DNA from 4 places in the Gorillibacterium sp. CAU 1737 genome. Region 1 is predicted to be linked to each of the others. Evidence: riboswitches for the same ligand, from Rfam matches in the RefSeq annotation. Region 1 holds a riboswitch; each other region holds the start of a gene.
What was found. A riboswitch is a leader RNA that binds a small molecule or an ion and turns the genes downstream of it on or off. The one in region 1 is predicted to bind cyclic di-GMP.

Region 1 (2,196 bases):
CAGCAGTACCTGCTCTCCTTCCGCTTGACGAAAGCCTCCCGGCTGCTGGAGGAGACATCCCTCTCCATTAAGGAAGTTTCGTATTCCGTGGGCTACAAGGACCCGCTCCTGTTCTCTCGCATGTTTAAGCAGCACTTCGGCTCCTCTCCCCGCCTTTATCGGGAAGCGAGCAGTTCACGGGCCGGAGCTTGATGCTCCGTCGATGAAGCCGACCCTTCGCGCCGCTCGACTCAGAGAACGGAGCACGTAAACCTGCATACCCCACAGAAAAGACCTGCAGCAACCGCTGCAGGTCTTGTTTATTCCAATTAGTATACTTTGCTCGCTTTATACTTGCTCTTGTCCTTGGAGAAGTCCTGCACTCCCTTGCCGGCATCCACGGTCGTATCCACCGTCACCCACTTGCCGTTCAGGTACACTTCGTTCCAAGCGTGATATACATTGACGTAATCACTCGTGCCCATGAGCATCTTGGTCGGGATGTTTTGGCTGCGCAGCATCGCCGCATAGAGCGAAGCATAATCGTAGCAGATCCCCAGCTTGGTTGCCAGCGTCCGGTCCGCTTCCGGCAGGTAATCGCTCTTCACACCGGTGGCTGCAAGCTTCTTATCGTACTTGATGTTCTTCACGAGGTAGGCATAGATGGCCTTGGCCTTCTCTTCGTCGGTCTTGGCGGACTTCGTCAGCTCAGCCGCCAGCTTGGCTGCTTGGCTGTCTGCCTGCCAGCGAACATTCTGGACAGAATTCAGGAAGACCTCATTCGGATTATCCAATTTGACGGTAACCGAAGCCTTCTGAATCTGACGATACTTATTGCCGCTCACCTGCTCCAGAACAGAAACCTGATAGTCCCCGTTGCCAAATTGCAGAGGGAAGGCTTGCTCTGCGCGGCTCGGCAGGTTATACGTATAGCTCGTGCTTCCCTTGGTGATCTGAACCTTCGTCTGCACATTGCTGCGCACCGGATAAGCAACCGAGATCACTCCGCGGTTCACCGCATCCTGGTTAAGCCAAACGGACGCGGAAGCTTCAGCGGACACCTTCGTAGCGGAGAAGGGAACAATGGCCGAGGAAGCCGTAAAGAGAGCGAGCGATACAATTACAGCCATTTTTTTCATCAGAAAAAGCTCCTTTCGGTAGCTGGCTGCCATTCGTCATTGGACGAGAAGGCCCTGTAGCTTTGCGTCCCTATCTTTCGACAGGTTTGCCGTTATCGGTGAAGCTCTCGGTTGAGAACTACTCTAGTAATGTCTTACTAGTTTTATAGTATCATAGAATCCCTCAGAGGCAACAGGACTTGTACCCTATTTTTGCAAAAACAAGGCCTAAAAAAACGTTCCGTGCCTCTCCTGGGAGAAGAACGGAACGTATGATTGAGCGAAGCATGACTCCCGATGGGGGTCTTCTTAGCGCTTGCCGGAGTCGAACGGTTCGCCGGCGGCTTTCGGCGCCTGCGACGATTTCGAGAACAGGACGAGCGCGATCAAGGTAACCACGTACGGGAATACCTTCAGGATGACCGCAGGGATGACCTGGAACGACGGGATAACCTGCGACACGTTCGCGATGGTGCTCGCGAAGCCGAAGAAGAACGTCGCGGCCAGAACGCCGAGCGGTTTCCACTGGCCGAAGATCAACGCGGCCAGAGCCAGGAAGCCGAGACCGGCCACACTGCCGTTGAACTCACCCGAGTAGGTGGAGATGATGATCGCTCCCCCGAGGCCGGCGAAGCCTCCGGAGATCATCACGCCCATGTACCGCATCTTGCGAACGCTGACACCGGCTGCTTCTGCCGCATGCGGATGCTCGCCGCAGGAGCGCAGGCGCAGGCCGAAGCGGGTCTTGAACAGCAGGAACGTGGACAGGATCAGAACCCCGAGGATAAACCAGGTGGTCCAGTAGGTCTGGCTGAAGAACAGTCGACCGATGATCGGGATGTCCGACAGAACCGGAATATCGAACTTCCGGAAGCCCTGCAGAATCCGGATGTTGCCGCTGCCCGTAATGTTGCGGGCCAGGAAGATGGTGAGCGAACCTGCCACCATGTTGATGGCCGTACCGGAAATAACCTGGTTGGCACTTAAGTTAATGCTTGCAAAGGCATGTAACAGGGAGAAGAGCACCCCGATTACGAAGGCCGCTACAAGGCCGACCCAGAGCGTCCACTGCTCGCCGGGGTAGGCGGCCTGAAGCTTG
Region 2 (2,196 bases), on a different contig from region 1:
AAACGGACGATGATCTGGTGCGATTTTTTAAGCGCCGTCTCCATCTTCGGGGTTTTGCTCGCCATTCACTTCGGAAGCTGGAAAGCGGTATTCTTCGTCACTTTCGTCTCTTCGATTCTATCGCAATTCTCTCAGCCCTCAGGGTTGAAGTTATTTAAGCTGCATGTTCCAGAAGCGCTCATGCAGACCGGGATGTCGGCTTATCAGACGCTGTTCGCCATCTTCATGGTCCTTGGTCCGGGCCTTGGGACGGTTGTTTTCAGCAACCTGGGCATCGAATGGGCGATCGCCATCACCGGCGTCGCATTCCTCGCCTCCGCCGGCGTGCTCGTTTTCCTTCCGAAGGATCGGAAGAGTGAAGCCTCCTCTTCGGGCAAAGCGGTGTGGGACGAGATGAAGGCAGGCTTCCGCTATGTGTGGTCCAGCCGGCTTCTGGCCCGTCTCGGCAGTTGCTTCTTCTTTGCCGGGTTGGGCATCGGCCTCATCCAGCCGCTCGCGATCTTCCTGATCACCGAGCAGCTCGGATTGCAGAAGGAGATGCTGTCCTGGCTGCTCACGGTCAACGGCATCGCCATGTTGATCGGCGGAGCGCTGGCCATCGGCTTCGCCAGCAAAATCTCGCCGCAGAAGCTGCTCGCTCTGGGGACGATGGTGAGCGCCATCTCGATCGCCATCTGCGGCTTCTCCACGGTCTTCGCCGTCACGTTGGTCGCGCAATTCTTCAGCGGCCTCGTCGGTCCGTTCATCCAGATCGGCATCAACACGATGGTGCTTCGCAACACGGAGGAGGCGTTCGTGGGCCGGGTCAACGGCATCCTGAACCCGCTCTTCATGGGAGCGATGGTCATCACCATGTCGCTCGGCGGCTGGCTTGCCGGGGTGTTTACCCTGACACCGGTGTACCTGCTCGCCACGGTGATGCTGCTCGTATCGGCTTTCGTGCTCGTCCCGCTCTTCCGCGAACCTGGCGGAACCAGTCCTGCTCAGGAAGCGGCATAAATTGGTTGAACGGAACTCCGGCTCGCGTTTGGCGAGCTGGAGTTTTTTGTGCGGTTTTTCCTGTACCAACCTGGAATGGATGGAAGAAATCATTTTCAGGAGAAGTCGTTCGGAAATTATACATATTTTTGAAAAGGAAATGTGCTAGGATAATAGAATTACTTGTGATGTGCAAAAAGTAGGAATATTGGTCGAAAGATGAGCCAATTGAACGAATAAAGGCAAACCCGGACGAAAGACGGGGACGCAAAGCTATGGGCCTAACGCTGCAGATTGTGAATCTGTGGACATGGTCGCCAGGCCGCCGAACTCAATTGGCTTTTTTCTGTGCAAAAATATTGATTCGATCTAGGGGGCTAGTTATGTCTAAGCTTTTCGGTTTTATTTCCAAGTGTCTTTGTCTGCTACTATTTATTAATTTGTTGATTCCTGCTTTTTCTGATTCCGTATCGGCTCAGTCGGATGCCAGTCTGGTGAAGGTTAGCTTCCAAAGTCCATTGCTAGACCCGCCTGTCGGGTACGTAGCTGACTTTGGCGAGATCATGGGGGACCGAAATGGATTCCAATATGGCTGGAACTTCGACCATACATCAGAGACTGTAAGCAATGCCACTTACAGCAACTCTCAAGATTCCTCGATCCGTATTCAACCAGGTGGGGAATGGACCTTATCCTTAGAAAATGGGACTTATCAAGTGCAGGTGACGGTTGGAGATGCTGTATATGCGAGCATGAACTCTATCTATGTTGAAGGAACACCCTTTTGGGTCAAGAGTGCTCTTCCTGCCGGAAAGCACGCTACCCTTCAAAAAACGATCGTCATCACTGACGGGCAACTGACTGTCAATCAAGGGAAAGAAGAAACGGGCTTAACCCGATTGAACAACATTGAAGTGTCTAAGCTTCAAAAACATACCCCGGTCCTCAATCCAGCAAAGATTTTGGAGGAAGCCGTGCCCAATCAAATTCCGGGAAATAAAGTCTATCTATCCGGGACGATGGTTAATGAGCATAGCGCGCCTCCATTTATGCGCGTGGATGGTTTGAAGGAAGCCATTGGGGATTCCATGACCAACCAAATCAAGGTCATAGATGATGAGATCAACCAATACCGTCAACAAGCCAGTTTAACCAGTGGAAACGATCCTGCTTCGATTCAGCAGGTAATTCTCAACCATCCGAATCCGACACCTATTG
Region 3 (2,196 bases), on a different contig from region 1:
TGAAATCGGTCTTTCCCGAGTATCGGTCCAATCTCGGATCAACATGCTGATGGAGGAAGGGGTTATCGAGCGCTTCACAGCGGTCATCAACGCAGAGAAGATCGGGATTGGCGTATCCGCCTTCTTTTATGTGGAAGTAGAGCCGCAACAGCTCCTCGAGGTTGCTGATCTGCTGAAGGATGATCCTTTTATAACGAGTTTATACCACATGACCGGGCCCAGTAAGCTGCATGTCCACGGCTTGTTTCGGGACAGCCGCGAAATGGAGCAATTCCTGGGCGAGAAGCTGTACCCCCTGCCCGGCGTTACCCGCGTCGATTGCCAGGTGATGCTGAAGAGCTACAAAACGCCAACAGGCATCCGCCTGTAGCGCTGGCCTGATGGAAGATCAGGCCGCCGCTGCGGATGCCACTGGGGTTCCTATTCGACATGCACCTTAGGAGGATGATTCCGCTCCTGCGCACGCTGCGGTCATTTTCTCCAGCTTGGCGGTGATTTCTTTCTGCCATGCCTCGTCCTGCAAAGCGATGGCCAGGTTCAGAAGATCCAGATAGTCGTCGAGAGACAGGCGGGTTCGCAAGCGTTTTGTCCTCATCGAATCGATCGTCCTTTCCTTGATCGTCATCCCGTATGGTTGATGATCGTTCGTATGTGATAATGATTTTCATTATCATCTAGTATTCATTATGAAGGTTTTTTCAGGAAAACGCAATCGATCCTTGCCAATCCCCTCAAAAAAACAATCAGACCGCCTCGACCATGGATAAACCCACGGGAGATGGTCCAAGATGAACGTTCCTTGTATGTATGATTCATGAGGGATTTAAGGAGGAGACAGGGGCTACAGGGCAATAGGCATCCGATTGGAGCGCCGAAAGAAATCCTTCACTTCTTCGAAGGACATTCCCATTTCATAGGCTTCCATAATCAAGTCGATCCATTCCTGGTCAAAGTCATCGGCCTTTGCTTGGATGGGCTGGTTCATCGTTTATCCCTCCATGTAGTTCCGATCCCCAGGCAGTCCAGCCGTCTTAGTTGGTTCACCTTAGACCTGTGACTTTGCGTCCCTGCTTTTCAGCGAGGTTTGCCCTTTACTGACCTCGGTTACTCCGTTTGTTTTATCATACCACGCATGAATCAAGGATGTTTGTCACAAAATGGCGCAACTTTTTCGTGTTTTGATCGTTCTTTCTTAGTTGCCCTATAAATTGTTTTCATCGCTCTCGATTTTCGAGCAGGCTATCACGTTCCTTTCCTCCCTTTGTTACAGATTCTGCAAGCGATTGAGGGGCAAATTGGAAATAGAATAGTTTCCTTTACCCACTTTCGTCTCCCTCTAAACATCCCATTTCGATTCTTTTCAACCAGAGTAATTCCCAATTCAAGGAAAATACTAGTTTACATTTCCTTTCCAGCTTGCTAGTATAGATTTGAAAGCGCTATCGGTAACTTTATTAAGCCTATTTCACGGCTTTCCTTTTTTTGCTCATTCTTGTATGCGCTTACTTTGTTATTTTTGTAACTATCAGGATTATACAAATTGAGCATGCCGGGTTGCCGACGCTTGTACAAGCAAATTGACGAAATTTGGGGGAGTGATGACGGAAAACCTGTTTATCAGCCGACTCTCGCCTGCTATTCGACCGCTTCATGGCTATGCCGGCACGCTCATGGGTAAAACGTTGGCTTCGTATGCAAGCCCATTCATTTCTTGGAGGAGGATCATTATGGCGCTTATCACCACTCGCAAAACCGCTGCCGCTCTGCTGCTGGCCGCCGCCCTTGTCGGGAGCTCGTTCACCCACATCATCCCGGAAGCACAAGCGGCGCCTCAAGAGTCGTACACCTGGAAGAATGCCAATACGGGGGCAGGCGGAGGCTTTATCCCCGGAATCATCTTCAACTCGTCCGAACGCGACCTCATTTATGCCCGTACCGACATCGGCGGTGCTTACCGCTGGAACAAGACCGACAACAGCTGGATTCCGCTTACCCACTTCGTAGGTTGGGAGGACTGGAACAAGAATGGAATCGACGCCCTCGCCACAGACCCTGTCGACCCCAATCGGCTCTATATGCTGACGGGGATGTACACCAACGACTGGGATGGCAACAACGGTCAGGTGCTGATCTCGACCAACCGGGGCGATTCCTTCGTTTCTTCTCCACTCCCCTTCAAGGTTGGCGGCAATATGC
Region 4 (2,196 bases), on a different contig from region 1:
AGCTGACTTTGGATTCGGAATTGATCAAGAGCACCTGGACCAGCTGAAGAACGGAATCGTCATCCAATACGATGGTTATGTTTTGTACCATTATGCTAAAGATTAACGCTTAAAAAAGTTTTTTCGAAAAACACTTGCACAATTCCCGATTGTTCGCTATAATCTTTTCTTGTGGCCGGTCGTTACGAAGTGATCGGTGCTCACGAAAAGCGGGGCCTTAGCTCAGCTGGGAGAGCGCATCGCTGGCAGCGATGAGGTCAGGGGTTCGATCCCCCTAGGCTCCACCAAACAACTTCATACGTGGGTTCTTAGCTCAGTTGGTAGAGCAATTGACTCTTAATCAATCGGTCCAGGGTTCGAGCCCCTGAGAACCCACTTCCAAAAAGAACGGCAGAGATGCCGTTCTTTTTGTTTGTATTCATAAACCATTATCGGAACTGAAAAATGAGGTATGATGGATTATTTAGGAAACTAGGTAGAAGCCTCTTGCGATAGAATTACTGCCCCGTATGAAGAATCTTTGATAATGTTTGATTTTCCTGTATGAGGAATAAATACAAAGATATACATTCCATTATTTTTTAAAAAAGTTGGACAGTTTTAAAGAACAGATGATACTTTCAATGTTTATTATTTTTAACGAGGGAAAGGGAGACTCGTTTTCAGTTTCAGACATTCAATTTATCCTGACTGATATATTCGGGTTACCTGCATCAATTGATCAGATTAATGGTGTTTTCAAACACAATAAAAACTGGTTTAAGTCAGAACAAGACCCAGTCAATAAGAAGGCTCTGAGAAAAAAGTTGCTTGAAGGCGCTAAGGATTATGCGATTGGAATAATTGATAAAGGTGTCAAGTGAAATACAAGGTATAGAACCATGTTTGCTAAAAAAGGCATAATAAATATAACATATTCATTACTAAAGATTGCTAGCGCTTCGCAAAGACAAAAGTTGATTCAATTGACTTTTTATAAGAACGTGTTTACATAAAGTGTGAGGATAATTATTCCAAAAAGAACGGCAGTGATGCCGCTCTTTTTGCTTTCTTCCCCTCCATACGAGCCTGCCAATAGGACTCCCTCTCTAGTTCATAATATCTACATCTCATAGGATGTTAGATTTGATTGCCATACTTCCAAATATAGACTATAATAAGAACCGGAATTGCAAACTTATTTTGTCATTTCATGGATATATATGTCTATTTGGTGAAATTGAATAGTTCGGCAAACCTATTGAAAAGTAGGGACGCAAAGCTATAGGGGCTACATCCTCGTGGATAGGCCAGCCAGTTGCACATTCTGTAATTGGTGAAGTATGGGCATTTTTACCCGTATTCACCTTTTTTATTTGGTTTTGGCCAGATGAGAGGAGAGAGAGCTGTGTCGGAGCGTATGCAGTCATCGGTACCGTCATTTTTTCCAAGTGAGGATGGGAATGAACCAGATCGTATCAGGTTTGTGAAGCTCATGGAACAGATTGTCAACGGGGTGGACCAACTCAAGAATCCGGACGGGGTGAACCTGAAAGGGGAGAAAGAGCGTACCGATCTGTTCTACAAGGATCTGATTCAAACCAGCGAAATTCCATCAAGCAGCACTCCCCTTGAGCAAGTGAATGAGGATCTTGTCAAGCTGCTGCATAACCATCCGTACCACACCAAGTATTTCTTGACGAATATTCTGCCGATGGCAAGCATCCCGGGAATCCTGGGAATGCTGACGGCCTTTCTCGTAAACGGCAATAACTTGTGGGATGTCTATGGCCCTGCGGGAGCGGAGGCCGAGGTTCGCGTGATCAGCATGATGTCCAAGCTGATCGGATATGTGCCTGAGCGGAGCGGAGGCTATACCACTTGGGGAGGGCAAGGAGCGGTGTTCTCCGGTCTTCGGATGGCCATCGCGAAATTCGCTCCGGATGCTCCTCGCCTGGGGGTCCCTTCCCACTTCTATACGTTTTGCTCGGAAGCCGCCCATTACAGCCTGTTCAAGTCGATGGAGGCTACCGGATTGGGCAGCAGTCGTCTCGTCAAGGTTCGTACGATGCCGGACAGCTCCATGGATGTCGAAGACCTGCGGTCGAAGCTGGAAGAGGTGATCGCGAACGGTGGCATTCCCATCTATATCGTTGCTACAACCGGAACGACCGATGCGATGGGCATTGACGATGTGGAGGAAATATCACGCGTTTC

Region 2: another riboswitch for cyclic di-GMP. It lies ahead of AAFN83_RS00750 (fibronectin type III domain-containing protein); the one in region 1 lies ahead of AAFN83_RS10915 (transglutaminase-like domain-containing protein).
Region 3: another riboswitch for cyclic di-GMP. It lies ahead of AAFN83_RS08120 (anti-repressor SinI family protein); the one in region 1 lies ahead of AAFN83_RS10915 (transglutaminase-like domain-containing protein).
Region 4: another riboswitch for cyclic di-GMP. It lies ahead of AAFN83_RS01295 (pyridoxal phosphate-dependent decarboxylase family protein); the one in region 1 lies ahead of AAFN83_RS10915 (transglutaminase-like domain-containing protein).

The regions. Positions count from the first base shown of each region.
Region 1 is NZ_JBDQQO010000004.1:253,054-255,249, reverse strand. Features, by position in the region: gene AAFN83_RS10920 (AraC family transcriptional regulator) at 1-192, shown strand, start outside; gene AAFN83_RS10915 (transglutaminase-like domain-containing protein) at 309-1,118, opposite strand; cyclic di-GMP riboswitch class I at 1,133-1,219, opposite strand; gene AAFN83_RS10910 (ABC transporter permease) at 1,407-2,196, opposite strand, start outside.
Region 2 is NZ_JBDQQO010000001.1:169,459-171,654, forward strand. Features, by position in the region: gene AAFN83_RS00745 (MFS transporter) at 1-999, shown strand, start outside; cyclic di-GMP riboswitch class I at 1,210-1,308, shown strand; gene AAFN83_RS00750 (fibronectin type III domain-containing protein) at 1,362-2,196, shown strand, end outside.
Region 3 is NZ_JBDQQO010000003.1:159,247-161,442, reverse strand. Features, by position in the region: gene AAFN83_RS08130 (Lrp/AsnC family transcriptional regulator) at 1-370, shown strand, start outside; gene AAFN83_RS08125 (hypothetical protein) at 437-595, opposite strand; gene AAFN83_RS08120 (anti-repressor SinI family protein) at 842-985, opposite strand; cyclic di-GMP riboswitch class I at 1,014-1,099, opposite strand; gene AAFN83_RS08115 (cellulose binding domain-containing protein) at 1,728-2,196, shown strand, end outside.
Region 4 is NZ_JBDQQO010000001.1:278,332-280,527, forward strand. Features, by position in the region: gene AAFN83_RS01275 (hypothetical protein) at 1-106, shown strand, start outside; tRNA gene AAFN83_RS01280 (tRNA-Ala) at 212-287, shown strand; tRNA gene AAFN83_RS01285 (tRNA-Lys) at 303-375, shown strand; gene AAFN83_RS01290 (hypothetical protein) at 624-863, shown strand; cyclic di-GMP riboswitch class I at 1,221-1,305, shown strand; gene AAFN83_RS01295 (pyridoxal phosphate-dependent decarboxylase family protein) at 1,388-2,196, shown strand, end outside.